3 regions of the Streptomyces sp. NBC_00234 genome follow, and region 1 is predicted to be linked to each of the others. Evidence: predicted binding sites of a transcription regulator. Region 1 holds the regulator's gene; each other region holds the start of a gene.
The links. The regulator HrcA, encoded in region 1, represses chaperone genes, less so after heat shock. The targets are predictions, from matches to a motif close to TTNGCACTCNGNNNNNCNGAGTGCNAA.

Region 1 (5,737 bases):
CGGTTTCACCGCTTCCCAGACGTCGATGTACGGGTGGCCCACCACCAGCACGTTGCTGTCCGAGACCTGGGCGGCGATGCGGGACTCCTTCGAGCCGGGGACCAGGTGGTCGACCAGGACGCCCAGCCTCGCGTCCGGACCGGGGGAGAAGTCGCGGACGATCGCCGGGAGGTCGTCGATGCCCTCCAGGTACTCCACGACCACACCCTCGATACGGAGGTCGTCGCCCCAGACGCGCTCCACCAGCTCCGCGTCGTGGCGGCCCTCCACGTAGATCCGGCCCGCCCGGGCCACCCGTGCGCGCGCCCCGGGGACCGCCAGTGAACCGGAGGCCGTCCGGGCGGGGCGGGCGGGGGCCGCGGCGGAGGGGCGGACCAGGGTGACCACCCGGCCCTCCAGCAGGAAGCCGCGCGGCTCCATGGGGAACACCCGGTGCTTGCCGAAGCGGTCCTCCAGGGTGACCGTCGGGCCCTGGGCCGTCTTCTCGCAGCGGATCACCGCACCGCAGAAGCCGGTGGCGGCCTCCTCGACGACCAGATCGGGCTCGGCGGGGACCTCGGGGGCCGGCCACGGCGGGGTCAGGTCCGGCTGGTAGCTGCGCATCGGACGACGATACGGCGGCGGACGCTCACGACACGCCGAAGCGCGCCGCCAGTTGATCACGCTGCATCCGTACGAACGCCGCGTCCACCACCGCCCCGTGCCCTGGTACGTACACCGCGTCCTCGCCGCCCAGCGCCAGCAGCCGGTCCAGGGCGGCGGGCCAGCGGGAGGGAATGGCGTCGTCGCCGGCCTGCGGATCTCCGGACTGCTCGACCAGATCGCCACAGAACACCACGGCGGGCGAGCCCGGCACCAGTACGGCCAGGTCGTGGCCGCTGTGACCCGGCCCGACATTGGCCAGGAGGACCTGGAGCCCGCCGCCGAGATCGAGGGTCCACTCCCCGCACACCTCGTGGTGCGGGGCGACCAGGACGTCCACGGCTTCCGCGGCATCGTGCTCGGCGACCCCGTGGTGCACGGCCGAGCTGTGCAGCTCGTCCGCCCCGTTCCGGAGCAGACCGGCGATGCCCACCGCCCCGAACACCTCGGCCCCGGCGAACGCCGCGGTGCCCAGAACATGATCGAAGTGCGGGTGGCTCAGTGCGATATGCGTCACCCTCCGGCCGAGCAGACGCTGCGCCTGGGAGCGCAGCTCCGCGCCCTCGCGGAGCGACGATCCGGTGTCGTAGAGCAGGACACGGTCCGCTCCGGCCACCAGTGCGACCGTCGCGTCCCACACGGGAAGCCGTCGACGGCCCACACCGTTGCCCAACCGCTCCCAGCCCAGCTCTTCCCAAGAGACGTCCATACAACGACGCTATCGGCAACGACCTGCGCAGTCTCGCGGTAGCGTGGCCGGTCGCCCTTGCCCAGGGACCACCCCGCCCCCGTACACTGACCGGGGGGAATGCTGGCACTCGAACGCACAGAGTGCCAGGCAGAGACCGAGAACCACAGCTGGAGGTGTGCGCGATGCTCAGCGAACGCAGACTCGAAGTGCTGCGCGCCATCGTCCAGGACTATGTCGGCACCGAGGAGCCGGTCGGCTCCAAGGCGCTGACCGAGCGGCACAAGCTCGGGGTCTCCCCGGCCACGATCCGCAACGACATGGCCGTGCTGGAGGACGAGGGCTTCATCGCCCAGCCCCACACCAGCGCCGGGCGCATCCCGACGGACAAGGGCTACCGGCTCTTCGTCGACCGGCTCGCGGGCGTCAAGCCGCTGTCGTCGCCGGAGCGCAGGGCCATTCAGAACTTCCTCGACGGCGCGGTGGACCTCGACGACGTCGTGGGCCGGACCGTGCGGCTGCTCGCGCAGCTGACCCGGCAGGTCGCCGTCGTGCAGTACCCCTCGCTGACCCGTTCGACGGTGCGGCACGTGGAGCTGCTTCTCCTGGCTCCGGCCCGGCTGATGCTCGTGCTGATCACGGATACCGGCCGGGTCGAACAGCGTATGATCGACTGTCCTGCGCCGTTCGGCGAGACATCCCTGGCGGATCTCCGGGCGCGGCTCAACAGCCGTGTCGTGGGACGCCGCTTCGCGGATGTCCCGCAACTGGTGCAGGACTTGCCGGAGTCCTTCGAGGGCGAGGACAGAGGAACCGTTTCCACGGTGCTCTCGATCCTTCTCGAAACTCTGGTGGAGGAGACGGAGGAGCGGCTGATGATCGGCGGCACCTCCAACCTCACCCGCTTCGGGCACGACTTCCCTGTGATGATCCGGCCGGTGCTGGAGGCATTGGAGGAGCAGGTCGTGCTGCTGAAGCTGCTCGGTGAGGCCAAGGACTCGGGCATGACCGTACGTATCGGTCACGAGAACGCCCACGAGGGCCTCAACTCCACGTCCGTGGTCGCGGTCGGCTACGGTTCTGGCGACGAGGCAGTCGCCAAACTCGGCGTGGTCGGACCGACCCGCATGGACTACCCCGGAACGATGGGAGCGGTACGCGCAGTGGCACGTTACGTCGGACAGATCCTGGCGGAGTCGTAAGTGGCCACGGACTACTACGCCGTTCTCGGCGTGCGCCGCGACGCATCTCAGGACGAGATCAAGAAGGCATTCCGCAGGCTCGCCCGCGAGCTGCACCCGGATGTCAACCCGGACCCGAAGACCCAGGAGCGGTTCAAGGAGATCAACGCCGCTTACGAGGTGTTGTCGGACCCGCAGAAGAAGCAGGTCTACGACCTCGGCGGCGACCCGCTCTCCGCCTCCGGCGGCGGTGGCGCCGGCGGATTCGGACAGGGCGGCTTCGGCAACTTCTCCGACATCATGGACGCGTTCTTCGGTACGGCGTCCCAGCGCGGACCCCGTTCGCGGACCCGGCGCGGCCAGGACGCCATGATCCGGCTGGAGATCGACCTCTCCGAGGCGGCCTTCGGTACGACCAAGGACATCCAGGTCGACACGGCGGTCGTCTGTACGACCTGCAGCGGTGAGGGCGCCGCACCCGGCACCTCCGCGCAGACCTGTGACATGTGCCGCGGCCGTGGCGAGGTCTCCCAGGTCACCCGGTCCTTCCTCGGCCAGGTCATGACCTCGCGTCCCTGCCCGCAGTGCCAGGGCTTCGGCACGGTCGTGCCGACCCCCTGCCCGGAGTGCGCCGGAGACGGCCGCATCCGCTCGCGGCGCACGCTCACGGTGAAGATCCCGGCGGGCGTCGACAACGGCACCCGGATCCAGCTCGCGGGCGAGGGCGAGGTCGGCCCCGGCGGCGGCCCGGCCGGCGATCTGTACGTCGAGATCCACGAGCTGCCGCACGCGGTGTTCCAGCGGCGCGGCGACGACCTGCACTGCACGGTCACCATCCCCATGACGGCGGCGGCCCTCGGTACCCAGGTGCCGCTGGAGACGCTGGACGGCCTGGAGGAGATCGACATCAGGCCGGGCACGCAGTCCGGTCAGTCGGTTCCGCTGCACGGGCGCGGTGTCACGCATCTGCGGGGCGGCGGGCGCGGCGACCTGATCGTGCACGTCGAGGTGATGACCCCGTCGAAGCTGGACGCGGAGCAGGAGCGGGTCCTGCGCGAGCTCGCGCAGCTGCGCGGCGAGGAGCGGCCCACCGGGCAGTTCCAGCCAGGACAGCAGGGACTCTTCTCCCGGCTGAAGGACGCCTTCAACGGTCGCTGACCTCGGTTTCCGCAGCCTTTCTGCCTGATCCGCACCGCCCGTCGGTCTCGTACCGGCGGGCGGTGCGGCGTGCAGCGGTATACCGTTCGCCCCGTCTCATGGCTGATTCGGCCCGGTGCACCGGACATGGCACGATGCGGTCATGTCCTCCGCGTTGACCGATCTCTGCCGGTATCCGATCGTGCAGGCCCCCATGGCGGGCGGCGCGTCCGGCCCGCAGCTCGCCGGCGCCGTCTCCGAAGCCGGTGGGCTCGGATTCCTCGCCGCCGGGTACAAGACGGCGGACGGCATGTACAACGAGATCAAACAGGTGCGCGGACTGACCGGCCAGCCCTTCGGCGTGAACCTCTTCATGCCGCAGACCGGACACGCCGATCCGAGCGAGGTCGAGGTGTACCGGCACCAGCTCGCCGGTGAGGCCGTCTGGTACGACACCCCCCTCGGGGAGGTGGACTCCTGCGGGGACGACGGCTACGAGGCCAAGATCGCGATCCTCCTGGAGGACCCGGTGCCGGTCGTCTCCTTCACCTTCGGCTGCCCCTCCCGCGAGACCCTCGACGCGTTCGCCCAGGCGGGCACGTACACCGTCGTGACGGTCACCTCCGTCGAGGAGGCGCAGGCCGCGCAGTGGGCGGGCGCCGACGCCGTCTGCGCCCAGGGAGTGGAGGCCGGCGGCCACCGGTCCACGCACCGCGACGACCCGCAGGCCGACAACACCGGCATCGGACTGCTGTCCCTCCTCGCCCAGGTGCGCGAGAGCGTGCAGCTGCCGCTCATCGCGACCGGCGGGCTGATGCGCGGCTCCCAGATCGCCGCCGCGCTCGCGGCGGGCGCCGACGCGGCGCAGCTCGGCACCGCCTTCCTGGCCACCCCCGAGTCCGGGGCCCACCTGCTGCACAAGCAGGCACTGACCAACCCGCTGTTCGTACGGACCGCCCTGACCCGGGCGTTCTCCGGGCGGCCCGCGCGCGGACTGGTCAACCGCTTCGTGACCGAACACGGCCCGTACGCCCCGGCCGCCTACCCGCAGGTGCACCATCTGACGAGCGGCCTGCGCAAGGCCGCCGCCAAGGCCGGGGACGCGCAGGGCATGGCGCTGTGGGCCGGCCAGGGACACCGGATGGCACGCGAGCTGCCCGCCGGGGAACTGATAGAACTGCTCGCCGCCGAACTGGAAGCCGCGCGTGCGGCCCTGAGTGTGAGGAGTGCCCAGTGACGGCACCGGTCTTCGTCGTCGAACAGCTGCCCGGCGGGCCCGAGTTCGTCCTCGACGGCTCCGAGGGACGGCACGCCGTCTCCGTGAAGCGGCTGAACGCGGGCGAGGACGTCGTCCTCACCGACGGGCGGGGCCACTGGGCGGAAGGAGTCGTCCGGGCCACCGAGGGGAAGGACCGGCTCCTCGTCATGGACCTGGAATCGGTGTACGAGGAACCGGTGCCCAGCCCCCGTATCACCGTCGTCCAGGCCCTGCCCAAGGGCGACCGCGGCGAGGTGGCCGTCGAGACGATGACGGAGACGGGCGTCGACGCGATCGTGCCGTGGCAGGCGTCGCGCTGCATCACGCAGTGGAAGGGCGACCGCGGTCTCAAGTCGCTGGCCAAGTGGCGCAGTACGGCCCGGGAAGCGGGGAAGCAGTCCCGCCGGGTGCGCTTCCCCGAGGTGTCCGGGGTGATGACGACCAAGCAGGTGGCCGCGCTGCTGGCCGCCGCGGACTTCGCGGGTGTGCTGCACGAGGACCGCGCGCACGACAGCGAGGCGCTCGCCACCGCCGAACTGCCCGCCGAGGGCGAGATCGTGCTGGTCGTCGGACCGGAGGGCGGGGTCTCCCCGGACGAGCTCGCGGCCTTCGCGCAGGCCGGCGCCCGGCCCTACCGGCTCGGCCGCAGCGTGCTGCGCACCTCCACGGCCGGTACCGCCGCGACGGCGCTCCTGCTGGGCCGCACGGGCCGCTGGGGCTGAGGACACCTCCCGGGCAACGCGTCCCGGATAGCATGCCCACGTACTGATCACCAGCGACCGAGGAGGCCGTGCCATGGCGGGAGAGCCGCAGCCCGACTGCCTGTTCTGC
Region 2 (5,737 bases), 2.2 Mb from region 1:
TTGAGCTCCACCTCGGTGGCGGCACCGACACGGATCACGCACACGCCGCCGGCCAGCTTCGCGAGGCGCTCCTGGAGCTTCTCGCGGTCCCAGTCGGAGTCCGTGGAGTCGATCTCGGCCTTGATCTGGTTGACCCGGCCCTTGACGTCGGCGGAGTCGCCGCCGCCGTCGACGATGGTCGTGTCGTCCTTGGAGACGGTGACGCGGCGGGCGGTGCCCAGCACGTCGAGACCGGCCTGGTCGAGCTTGAGGCCGACCTCTTCGGCGATGACGGTCGCACCGGTGAGGGTGGCGATGTCGCCGAGCATGGCCTTGCGGCGGTCACCGAAGCCCGGGGCCTTCACCGCGACGGCGTTGAAGGTGCCACGGATCTTGTTGACGACCAGGGTCGACAGGGCTTCGCCCTCGACGTCCTCGGCGATGATCAGCAGCGGCTTCGAGCCACCCGACTGGATGACCTTCTCCAGGAGCGGGAGCAGCTCCTGGATGGAGCCGATCTTGCCCTGGTGGATCAGGATGTACGGGTCGTCGAGGACGGCCTCCATACGCTCCTGGTCGGTCACCATGTACGGGGAGAGGTAGCCCTTGTCGAAGGCCATGCCCTCGGTGAACTCGAGGTCCAGACCGAAGGTGTTGGACTCCTCGACGGTGATGACACCGTCCTTGCCGACCTTGTCCATCGCGTCCGCGATGAGCTCGCCGACCTGGCTGTCCTGCGCGGAGAGCGCGGCCACGGCGGCGATGTCGGACTTGTCGTCGATCGGGCGGGCGGTCGCGAGGAGCTCCTCGGACACGGCCTTGACCGCGGCGTCGATGCCCTTCTTCAGGGCGGCCGGGGAAGCACCCGCGGCGACGTTGCGCAGACCCTCGCGGACGAGCGCCTGGGCCAGGACGGTGGCGGTGGTGGTGCCGTCACCGGCTACGTCGTTGGTCTTGGTCGCCACCTCCTTCACCAGCTGGGCACCGAGGTTCTCGTACGGGTCGTCGAGCTCGACCTCGCGCGCGATGGTGACACCGTCGTTGGTGATGGTGGGAGCGCCGAACTTCTTGTCGATGACGACGTTGCGGCCCTTGGGGCCGATCGTCACCTTGACCGTGTCGGCAAGCTTGTTGACGCCGCGCTCAAGGGCGCGACGGGCGTCCTCGTCGAACTTCAGAATCTTCGCCATGGGCTGTTGCCTGTCCTCTCAAAACGAACTGCGCCCCTGTCCGCCCGGCTAGTTATTTCGCAGGGGGCCAGGGGCGCAGAACAGAAACAAACGTGGGTGAATTACTTCTCGACGATCGCGAGCACGTCGCGAGCCGAGAGGACGAGGTACTCCTCGCCGTTGTACTTCACCTCGGTGCCGCCGTACTTGCTGTACAGAACGACGTCGCCGGTCTTGACGTCGAGCGGAAGGCGCTCGCCGTTCTCGAAGCGGCCCGGGCCCACGGCCAGGACGACGCCCTCCTGGGGCTTCTCCTTGGCGGTGTCGGGAATGACCAGGCCGGAGGCCGTGGTCTGCTCGGCGTCGAGCGGCTGGACCACAATGCGGTCCTCGAGCGGCTTGATCGCAACCTTGGAGCTGGTGGTCGACACGATCCGGTCTCCCCCTTCGGAGATCTCACGGGGTTTAACAGTCTTTGGGGTGGCGACCAGGTCGATCCGTCGTCGCGGGTGCCGGACCTGCCCTGTCGCGCAGTGGTGCTGGCACTCTCCAGTGAGGAGTGCCAGACCCGAGACTATGACCGCGATTAGCACTCGGTCAAGCGGAGTGCCAATTGACCACCCCCGCGTGGCGCACCGGCCGGGCCCGGCCGGTGCGCCGGGATCACACGTAGTCCTCCAGCCTGGCGACCGCGTAGCCCTTGTCCGTGATCGTCTTCATGACCCGCCGGATCATGTCGGGCATGGAGCCCTTCCAGTCCCCGCGCCCCCGGAAGTGGGTGAGGATGATGTCGCCGGGATGCAGGTCGCGGTCCCACTCCCGCCACTCCATGTGGTCGGGGAACGCCTCGGCGGACCACAGCGGCACGGCCTTGATGCCGCAGGACTTGGCGATGCGCAGGGTGTCGCGGTTGTAGTTGCCGTACGGCGGGCGGAAGAGCGTCGGCCGCTTCCCGAAGTGCTTCGCGATCTTGTCCTGCTGGCCGCAGATCTCCTTCTTCTGCTCGGCGTACGACAGGCCGGGCATATAGCGGTGGTTCAGCGTGTGGTTGCTGAGGGTGACGCCGCGGGCCTGCATCTTCTTGAAGTAGCCGTAGTCCTCGCTCACCAGGTAGTCGCTGAGGAAGGCGCTGTACGGGATGTCGAGTTCCGTCATCATCCGCAGCAGCTCGGGATCCTTCTCGGCCCCGTCGTCCATCGTCAGGAAGACGATCCGCTCCTTCGTCGGCACGGTGGTGAAGACGGGCGGCAGCGCGCCCCCGCCGGTGACCTCGAAGCCCTTGCGGGTGGTGATGCGCGGCTTGACGGACGGCGGTTCGGGGGCGACGAGCGGGACCTTCGCCAGCCGCCACTTCTTGGCGACGGCGACCCGGGCAGCCTGCTTCCGCCTCAGCTTCTCGGCGTACACCGAGAGCGCGTCGGCCGGCGCCGCCTTCAGCGCGGGCGGACCCTCCTGACCGGCGGCGGGCGCCGCCCGGTGCGCTCCGTCGGTGGAGGAGCCGTCCGCGTCCTCGGCGGCGCACCCCGAGGCGAGTGCGGCGACGAGGAGTGCGATCAGGGCGGTGCAGGCCGGCCCGCGAGCGGGGTGTCCCGGTCTGCGCCGCTTCATGGCTGATTCTTCCTTTTGTCGTACTAGCTGCATGGCGCCGCATCCTGCCAGTGCCCGGCCGGGTGCCCGGCCCGACACCGCCACCCGGCCCGCGCGGTCCCCCGGCTGGCTCACAATGGGCCGGGTGAACGCTCTCCCGACGTCCGATGTCCCCGACCCGATCGCCGGCTTCCGCGCCCTGCTCGCCCCCGAGGGCGCCGCGCTCCTGGCCGAGCTGCGCGACCACGACCCCGCCCGGGAACTGGCCACCGCGACCCGCCTGCGCCGCGACCACCCCGCCGCGCTGGTGTCGGCGGCCCTGGGACAGGCCCGGCTGCGACAGCGGGCGGTGGCGAAGTTCGGCGCGCAGGACGCGTACCGGATGTTCTTCACCCCCAACGGTGTCGAACAGGCGACCCGCACCTCGGTCGCCGCGTACCGGGCCCAGCGGTTCGCCGGTCTCGGGGTGCGGAGCGTGGCCGATCTGTGCTGCGGGATCGGCGGCGACGCGATCGCCCTCGCGCGCGCGGGCATCGCGGTGCTGGCCGTGGACCGCGATCCGCTGACCGCCGAGGTGGCCCGGGCCAATGCGGCGGCGCTCGGCCTGGAGGCGCTGATCGAGGTGCGCTGCGCCGATGTCACCGAGATCGACACCGCTCCGTACGACGCGGTCTTCGTCGACCCGGCCCGACGCGGCGGACGGGGCCGGATCTTCGACCCGGAGGCGTACTCGCCCCCGCTGTCCTGGGCCACCGGGGCCGCGCTGAAGGCCCCCCGCGCCGCGCTGAAGATCGCCCCCGGCGTCCCCCACGAGGCGATCGGCCCGCAGGCCGAGGCGGAATGGATCTCGGACGGCGGGGACGTGAAGGAGGCGGTGCTCTGGTTCGGCGAGGGTTTCGCCACCGGCTCGTTCCGGGCGACGCTGCTTCCGGCGGGCGCCACCCTGACGGCCCCCGCCCCGCTGCCGGCCCCGCCCGTGGGCCCCGTCGGCCGCTATCTGTACGAACCCGACGGCGCCGTCATCCGCGCCCACCTGGTCGCCGACATCGTGGACCGGTGCGGCGGCCGGCTGGTCGACGAGACCATCGCGTACGTCACGAGCGACCGGGCCTACGAGTCCCCGTACACGACGGCGTACGAGATCACCGACGAACTCCCCTTCAACATGAAGAAGCTCAAGGCCCTGCTGCGGGAGCGGCAGGTGGGCGTCCTGACCGTCAAGAAGCGTGGCTCCGCGGTCGAACCGGAGGAACTGCGCCGCAAGATGAAGCTCCAGGGGCCGAACGCGGCGACGGTGTTCCTGACCCGGGTGGCGGGCGCTCCTACGATGCTGGTCGGTCAGCCCCTGAAGCGGCCCTGACCCGCGGTTCGGCCGGTACGCCGACGAGGACCCGGAGCACCCAGCGGCGGTGCGCGAACGCCTTGACGACCCCGATCAGGCCGGTCAGCCAGCAGATGAGACCGAGGCCCATGAACAGGGCCACCTCGCCGTAGGTCTCCTCGCCCGCCTCCGCGCCAGCCGGAACGACCACGCACGCGTACAGGCCGACGGCGCACAGCACGAAGGACGTCAGCATCCAGATGAGGCTGACCCCGGGAATCCGCAGGCGCACATCGCCCACCGGGTCGCGGTCCAGCGCGCCCCACTGGACGAGCAGCCGGCGGACCTGCCGGTCCCGGGCGAGTCCGACGACCACGAACGCGACCGAGGGCACCAGCAGGCAGGCACCGAGGGCGAAGGCGACCAGGCCCAGCATCGCGGCGAAGGGGTCGTCGGGCTCCTCGAACGAGATGATCGCCGTGCCCACGAACGACCAGCCGAGCGCCGCCAGTGCCCCCCACAGCCAGAGCAGGCCGAGCCGCGCGTGCCCCAGGTGCGTCGTGACCAGCTCGCCGAGGACCGCGGAGCGGTCGGCGAGCATCGACTGCCGGTCGGGCCAGGAGCGCAGCTCCACGGGCGGCGGGGGCGGCGGCAGCGGTGAACGGGGTGACATGCCCCAGACACTACCGACCGGACCGGCGGCCACGGGGCGCGGCCGTGACGCACGACGCGACGGCCGCCCGCTCCGCGGAACTCAGGCGTCCCGCAGCGCCTGGATGTCCAGCTTCCGCATCCCCAGCATCGCCTTCATCGCCCGCTCCGCCCTGGCCGGGTCCGGATCGGACAGCACCTCGGTCAGACCCTTCGGGACGATCTGCCAGGACAGGCCGTACCTGTCCTTGAGCCACCCGCACTGGCCCTCCTCGCCGCCTTCGGTGAGCGTGTCCCACAGCCGGTCCACCTCGGCCTGGTCCTCACAGTCGACGGAGAGCGAGATGGCCTCCGTGAACGGGAACTGCGGGCCGCCGTTGAGGGCGATGTACTCCTGGTCCGCGAGCCGGAAGGCGACCGTCATCACGGAGCCCGTCTCTCCCGGGGCCGCCGCACCGTAGTGGGTGACCCCCAGGATCCGCGAGTCGCCGCCGAAGACGGAGACGTAGTAACGCGCCGCCTCCTCGGCCTGGTCGTCGAACCACAGGAACGTAGTGATCTTCTGCATGGTCTTCTCCTCGCCGAAAAAGCCGAATGCCGGCAGCCGGGGGCCGGGGGCCGGAACCCCGCAGCCTCGGAACGCCACAGCGCACGGCGCCGCCGGAGCACCGCCGGATGCCTTCGGAAGGTAGACCCGCCAAGCCCCCGGAACTCATCGCGACACCCGGTCGGCACGCGCCAGCAGCAACGTCCTCTCCTGCTCGTTACGGGTCAGCTCCGCCGCCCGCACGAACTCCGCCCGCGCCTCCTCCCCCCGCCCCAGCCGCTCCAGCAGATCGCCCCGCACGCTCGGCAGCAGGTGGTAGGCCCTGAGTTCCGGACTCTCCGCCAGCGCGTCGACCAGGGCGAGCCCCGCCGCCGGCCCCTCGGCCATCGACACCGCCACCGCCCGGTTCAGCTCCACCACCGGGGACGGAGCGAGCACGGCCAGGTGCCCGTACAGCGTGGCGATCGCCGTCCAGTCGGTGTC
Region 3 (5,737 bases), 1.9 Mb from region 1:
AGCGCGTCCAGGCCCACCGTGTGCAGTGCGTCGATGAGCAGGCCCAGCTCCACTCCGTAACCGACGGGGAAGGGCAGCTGTTCGAGCAGGGAGCGCCGCACCGCGTACTCGCCGCCGAGCGGCTGGACGAATCCGGCCAGTTGGGGCCAGTGCAGATTGAGCAGGGGGCGCGCCACCAGCTCCGTGACGCGACCGCCCTGGCCGGTGGTGTTGCCCAGCGGGCGGTCGTACATCGCCTTCACGAACTGCACCGAGGGGTCGGTGAGCAGTGGCCCGATGGTGCCGGAGACGAAGTCGGCGGAGAAGTCCTTCAGGTCCGCGTCGACGAAGCAGACGATCTCCCCGCTCGTGACCAGGAGTGACCGCCACAGGACCTCGCCCTTGCCGGGGACCGCGGGTATCCGGGGCAGGATCGCGTCCCGGTGGACCACTCGGGCACCGGCTTCCGCGGCGACCCTCGCGGTGGCGTCGGTCGAGCCGGAATCGATCACGACCAGCTCGTCGACCAGCGGAACCCGTTCCATCAGCTCGCGCCGGATCGTCGTCACGATCGCGCCGACCGTCGCCTCCTCGTTGAGGGCGGGCAGGACGACACTGACGCTCGCGCGGTGCGGATCCCGTGTCCTGGCGGCTGCGAGACGATCCAGCGGGCGATCGGCAGCCGACCAGGAACGCCTGGTCAGCCAGCGTTCCACCTCTTCCAGCACGGTCGATACTCCCTGTATGTGATCCATCTCGCGGTTCGGACGACTATCTCAACAGTCCGAGGCTTCGGTTACAGTCTTGAACAACGCGGAAGGCCCTTGCATCTCGGGGTCCACCCGCCGACAAATGCCTGGATCGATGATCCAGTGCCACAGCGCTCATCCAGAGGGACTGAGGGAACGGCCCGTTGAAGTCCCGGCAACCCCCCCATCGACCGAGAGGTCACGGTGGGGAAGGTGCCAAATCCGTCTTGTGGCGAAATGCGCCATGAGGAAGATGAGGAGAAAGGGCCTCCGCCAGCATGGCTGTGCAGACTGATCTGACGAACACCCCTTCCACTGTGGACCTCGGTCCCGCCGCGGCGCTTTCCTGCCGCGAGTGCGGCGAGCGATTCGAGCTCGGTCCCCTTTTCGCCTGCGCGTCCTGTTTCGGGCCGCTCGAAGTGGCGTACGACCTGCCGAGCGGCTCCCCCGACGAGCTGAAGAAGCGCATCGAGGCCGGACCCAACAACATCTGGCGCTACGCGCCGCTGCTGCCGGTCCCCGCCGATGTCGCGGACAAGCCCAACATCAACCCCGGCTTCACCAAGCTGGTCAAGGCCGACAACCTCGCCCGCGAGCTGGGCGTCACCGGCGGTCTGTACGTCAAGGACGACTCCGGCAACCCGACGCACTCCTTCAAGGACCGTGTCGTCGCGATCGCCGTCGAGGCCGCCCGCGCCTTCGGCTTCACCACCCTGTCCTGCTCCTCCACCGGCAACCTCGCCGGTGCGGTGGGCGCCGCCGCCGCCCGTGCCGGCTTCCGGTCCTGCGTGTTCATCCCGCACGACCTGGAGCAGGGCAAGGTCGTCATGGCCGCGGTGTACGGCGGTGAACTGGTCGGCATCGAGGGCAACTACGACGACGTCAACCGCTTCTGCTCCGAGCTCATCGGTGACCCGCTCGGCGAGGGCTGGGGCTTCGTCAACGTCAACCTGCGTCCGTACTACGGCGAGGGCTCCAAGACCCTCGCGTACGAGATCTGCGAGCAGCTCGGCTGGCAGCTGCCGGACCAGCTCGTGATCCCGATCGCCTCGGGCTCGCAGCTGACGAAGATCGACAAGGGGCTCCAGGAGCTCATCAAGCTCGGTCTGGTCGAGGACAAGCCGTACAAGATCTTCGGTGCCCAGGCCGAGGGCTGCTCCCCGGTCTCGGTGGCCTTCAAGGCCGGTCACGACGTCGTGCGCCCCCAGAAGCCGAACACGATCGCCAAGTCCCTGGCGATCGGCAACCCGGCCGACGGTCCGTACGTGCTGGACATCGCCCGCCGTACCGGTGGCGCCGTCGAGGACGTGAACGACGAGCAGATCGTCGACGCGATCAAGCTGCTCGCGCAGACCGAGGGCATCTTCGCGGAGACCGCGGGCGGGGTGACGGTCGGCGTGACGAAGAAGCTGATCGAGGCGGGTCTGATCGACCCGACCCTGACCACCGTCGTCCTGAACACCGGTGACGGCCTCAAGACGCTCGACGCGGTGGCCGCGACCTCGCAGGCGACCGCGACGATCCGGCCGAGCCTGGACGCGTTCCGCGCGGCCGGCCTCGCCACCAGCTGACCACCCGAGACCGAAGGAAGGCACCCGCCATGAGCGTCAAGGTCCGCATCCCCACCATCCTCCGCACCTACACGGGCGGTCAGGCCGAGGTCCCGGCCGAGGGCACGATCCTCTCCGAGGTCATCGACTCCCTGGAGAAGAACCACCCGGGCATCGCCGCCCGCGTCCTGGACGACCAGGGCAAGCTCCGCCGCTTCGTGAACGTGTACGTCAACGACGACGACGTGCGCTTCGAGGGTGGCCTGGACGCGGTCACGCCGGACGGTGCCGGTGTCTCGATCATCCCGGCCGTCGCAGGCGGCTGCTGACTTCGCAGCGTCACCCCTGTTGCCCCCTCCGCGAGAGAAGCGGAGGGGGCAATTCTGCATGGTTAGACGCGGTAGAGTTGGGAAGTCCCCTCCGCTGCCTGTGCCGCCCGCATATGAGAATGCGCCCGGACCCGATAAGAAGCAGCCAAAGTGGTCGACCCCCTTGCCTCATAAGTGGCCTTTGTCAGGCCCGACTTGCCCAGGAATCTCATGAATTCCTCATATAGGGGCGATCGAGCGTGCCCAGAATTCTCGTCCGATTGACCTGTTGCAGAGGGCAGTTGGGCAGATACATTCGGCCGCGGTCGACGCGTTCCGGCGCACGCACCCTCTCCTGTCGGAGGGTGTGAGTTCTGACCCGGGCCCGCGAAGTGCGGTCCTGTGCAAGGGCCAGTAATAGGGGAGTTAGGCATGGCTCAGGGCACCGTCAAGTGGTTCAACGCGGAGAAGGGGTACGGCTTCATCGCGGTCGACGGTGGTGCGGATGTTTTCGTCCACTACAGCGCGATCCAGATGGACGGGTACCGCACCCTCGAAGAGGGTCAGCGAGTTGAATTCGAAATCTCGCAGGGCCAGAAGGGGCCGCAGGCGGACATGGTCAAGCTCGCCGTCGGCTGAGCTCGGCGCGGTCGGCCAACGACACTACTCACGCGCGTAGGGCCCGTACCCCCAGGGGTACGGGCCCTCCGTGCGTCCGCGTCTTTGTCCACATCCCGAGGGGGACGCTTGCACTCGCAGGGGTCGAGTGCTAATCATTGGCGTTAGCACTCTCCAGGTGAGAGTGACAGAAACTTGGACCGGGCCGGTGAGGCCCGCAGGCTGCGTGGGGCAAGGAACCACACAGCACGCTGGCCGTCCGTCGCGGGCGCCTCTCGGTCCGGAGAAATCCACCCCTGTCCGGGAGGACCACTTCACATGGCCAAGATCATCGCGTTCGACGAGGAGGCACGGCGCGGTCTCGAGCGCGGGATGAACCAGCTCGCCGACGCCGTCAAGGTCACCCTCGGCCCCAAGGGCCGTAACGTCGTCCTCGAGAAGAAGTGGGGCGCGCCCACGATCACCAACGATGGTGTTTCCATCGCCAAGGAGATCGAGCTCGAGGACCCGTACGAGAAGATCGGTGCGGAGCTGGTCAAGGAGGTCGCCAAGAAGACGGACGACGTCGCCGGCGACGGTACGACCACCGCCACCGTTCTCGCCCAGGCTCTCGTCCGCGAGGGTCTGCGCAACGTCGCCGCGGGTGCCAACCCGATGGCTCTGAAGCGTGGCATCGAGAAGGCCGTCGAGGCCGTCTCCGCCGCTCTGCTGGAGCAGGCGAAGGACGTGGAGACCAAGGAGCAGATCGCTTCGACCGCCTCCATCTCCGCTGCTGACACCGAGATCGGCGCCAAGATCGCCGAGGCTATGGACAAGGTCGGCAAGGAAGGCGTCATCACCGTCGAGGAGTCCCAGACCTTCGGTCTGGAGCTGGAGCTCACCGAGGGTATGCGCTTCGACAAGGGCTACATCTCGGCGTACTTCGCCACCGACATGGAGCGTATGGAGACGTCGTTCGACGACCCGTACATCCTGATCGTCAACTCCAAGATCAGCAACGTGAAGGACCTCCTTCCGCTGCTCGAGAAGGTCATGCAGTCGGGTAAGCCGCTGCTGATCATCGCGGAGGACGTCGAGGGCGAGGCCCTGTCGACCCTGGTCGTCAACAAGATCCGTGGCACCTTCAAGTCCGTCGCCGTCAAGGCTCCGGGCTTCGGTGACCGCCGCAAGGCCATGCTCGGCGACATCGCCATCCTCACCGGTGGCACCGTCATCTCCGAGGAGGTCGGTCTCAAGCTGGAGAACGCCGGCCTGGACCTGCTCGGCAGCGCCCGCAAGGTCGTCATCACCAAGGACGAGACGACGATCGTCGACGGTGCCGGCGAGAGCGACCAGGTTCAGGGTCGCGTCAAGCAGATCCGTGCCGAGATCGAGAACTCCGACTCGGACTACGACCGCGAGAAGCTCCAGGAGCGCCTCGCGAAGCTGGCCGGCGGCGTGGCCGTCATCAAGGCCGGCGCCGCGACCGAGGTCGAGCTCAAGGAGCGCAAGCACCGCATCGAGGACGCGGTGCGCAACGCCAAGGCCGCCGTCGAGGAGGGCATCGTCGCCGGTGGTGGCGTGGCTCTGCTCCAGGCCACGGCCGTCTTCGAGAAGCTCGACCTGACCGGTGACGAGGCCACGGGCGCCAACGCCGTGAAGCTCGCGCTGGAGGCCCCGCTCAAGCAGATCGCCGTCAACGGTGGTCTCGAGGGTGGAGTCGTCGTCGAGAAGGTGCGCAACCTGCCGATCGGTCACGGCCTCAACGCCGCGACCGGTGAGTACGTCGACATGATCGCCGAGGGCATCATCGACCCGGCGAAGGTCACGCGCTCCGCTCTGCAGAACGCCGCGTCCATCGCCGCGCTCTTCCTCACCACCGAGGCCGTCATCGCCGACAAGCCCGAGAAGGCCGGCGCTGCTGCCCCGGGCGGCATGCCGGGCGGTGACATGGACTTCTGATCCCTCAAGGATCAGTAGCTCCATAGCTGTTCAGCTGTTCGCAGCGGAAGTAGTCGTACGTTGCCGACCCCGGCCCCTGGGATTCGTCCCGGGGGCCGGGGTCGTTCTGTCGGTCCGCCCCGGCCGTGCGGTGAGGAGCAGCGGGACCGTGAGGACCGGCAGGAACCAGACCAGGACGATGAGGCGCTGACCGGCCAGCATGTCGAGGTTGGGGTGTCCCGCCTGGTTGAGTACGCCGCCCGCGGCCGTGGCGGCGGCGATCAGGCCGAGGTGCGTGGGGCGCCGGATCATGGAACAGGCGGCCAGGGCCAGCATGATCAGGAGCAGCGGGTCCCTCAGCTGGTGGTCCGTCCAGGCCGACCAGAACGTCCCCTCCGCGGCGAGGAACCTGGGCCAGGGGTCGGGCACGTCCGGGCTTTGGTAATGGTGGGTCAGGAGATCCTGGGCGCTGTCGTATCCGGACGGCCAGTCCAGGACGTACGTGGTCAGCTGCATCGCCAGGGCCAGGCCGCCGCAGAGCAGGAAGAGGCGCAGCGCGGCTCGGTGCGAGCGGCCGTGGCGCCTGCGGTGCAGAGCCAGTCCGGCGCAGGCC

Region 2: a site for HrcA is predicted at 1,735-1,761, ahead of groES (co-chaperone GroES). Genes of this name have one in related genera too.
Region 3: a site for HrcA is predicted at 3,333-3,359, ahead of groL (chaperonin GroEL). Genes of this name have one in related genera too.

What each region holds. Positions count from the first base shown of each region.
Region 1 is NZ_CP108101.1:2,643,979-2,649,715, reverse strand. It holds gene OG230_RS11600 (DUF3097 domain-containing protein) at 1-603, opposite strand, end outside; gene OG230_RS11595 (MBL fold metallo-hydrolase) at 629-1,351, opposite strand; gene hrcA (heat-inducible transcriptional repressor HrcA) at 1,516-2,532, shown strand; gene dnaJ (molecular chaperone DnaJ) at 2,533-3,669, shown strand; gene OG230_RS11580 (nitronate monooxygenase) at 3,812-4,885, shown strand; gene OG230_RS11575 (16S rRNA (uracil(1498)-N(3))-methyltransferase) at 4,882-5,628, shown strand; gene OG230_RS11570 (histidine triad nucleotide-binding protein) at 5,702-5,737, shown strand, end outside.
Region 2 is NZ_CP108101.1:4,856,562-4,862,298, reverse strand. It holds gene groL (chaperonin GroEL) at 1-1,169, opposite strand, end outside; gene groES (co-chaperone GroES) at 1,271-1,579, opposite strand; gene OG230_RS21610 (polysaccharide deacetylase family protein) at 1,812-2,756, opposite strand; gene OG230_RS21605 (THUMP-like domain-containing protein) at 2,872-4,095, shown strand; gene OG230_RS21600 (hypothetical protein) at 4,058-4,729, opposite strand; gene OG230_RS21595 (VOC family protein) at 4,811-5,275, opposite strand; gene OG230_RS21590 (RNA polymerase sigma factor) at 5,420-5,737, opposite strand, start outside.
Region 3 is NZ_CP108101.1:4,521,595-4,527,331, forward strand. It holds gene OG230_RS19925 (glucosyl-3-phosphoglycerate synthase) at 1-707, opposite strand, end outside; SAM riboswitch class I at 861-988, shown strand; gene thrC (threonine synthase) at 1,007-2,299, shown strand; gene OG230_RS19935 (MoaD/ThiS family protein) at 2,329-2,607, shown strand; gene OG230_RS19940 (cold-shock protein) at 3,019-3,225, shown strand; gene groL (chaperonin GroEL) at 3,523-5,145, shown strand; gene OG230_RS19950 (hypothetical protein) at 5,176-5,737, opposite strand, start outside.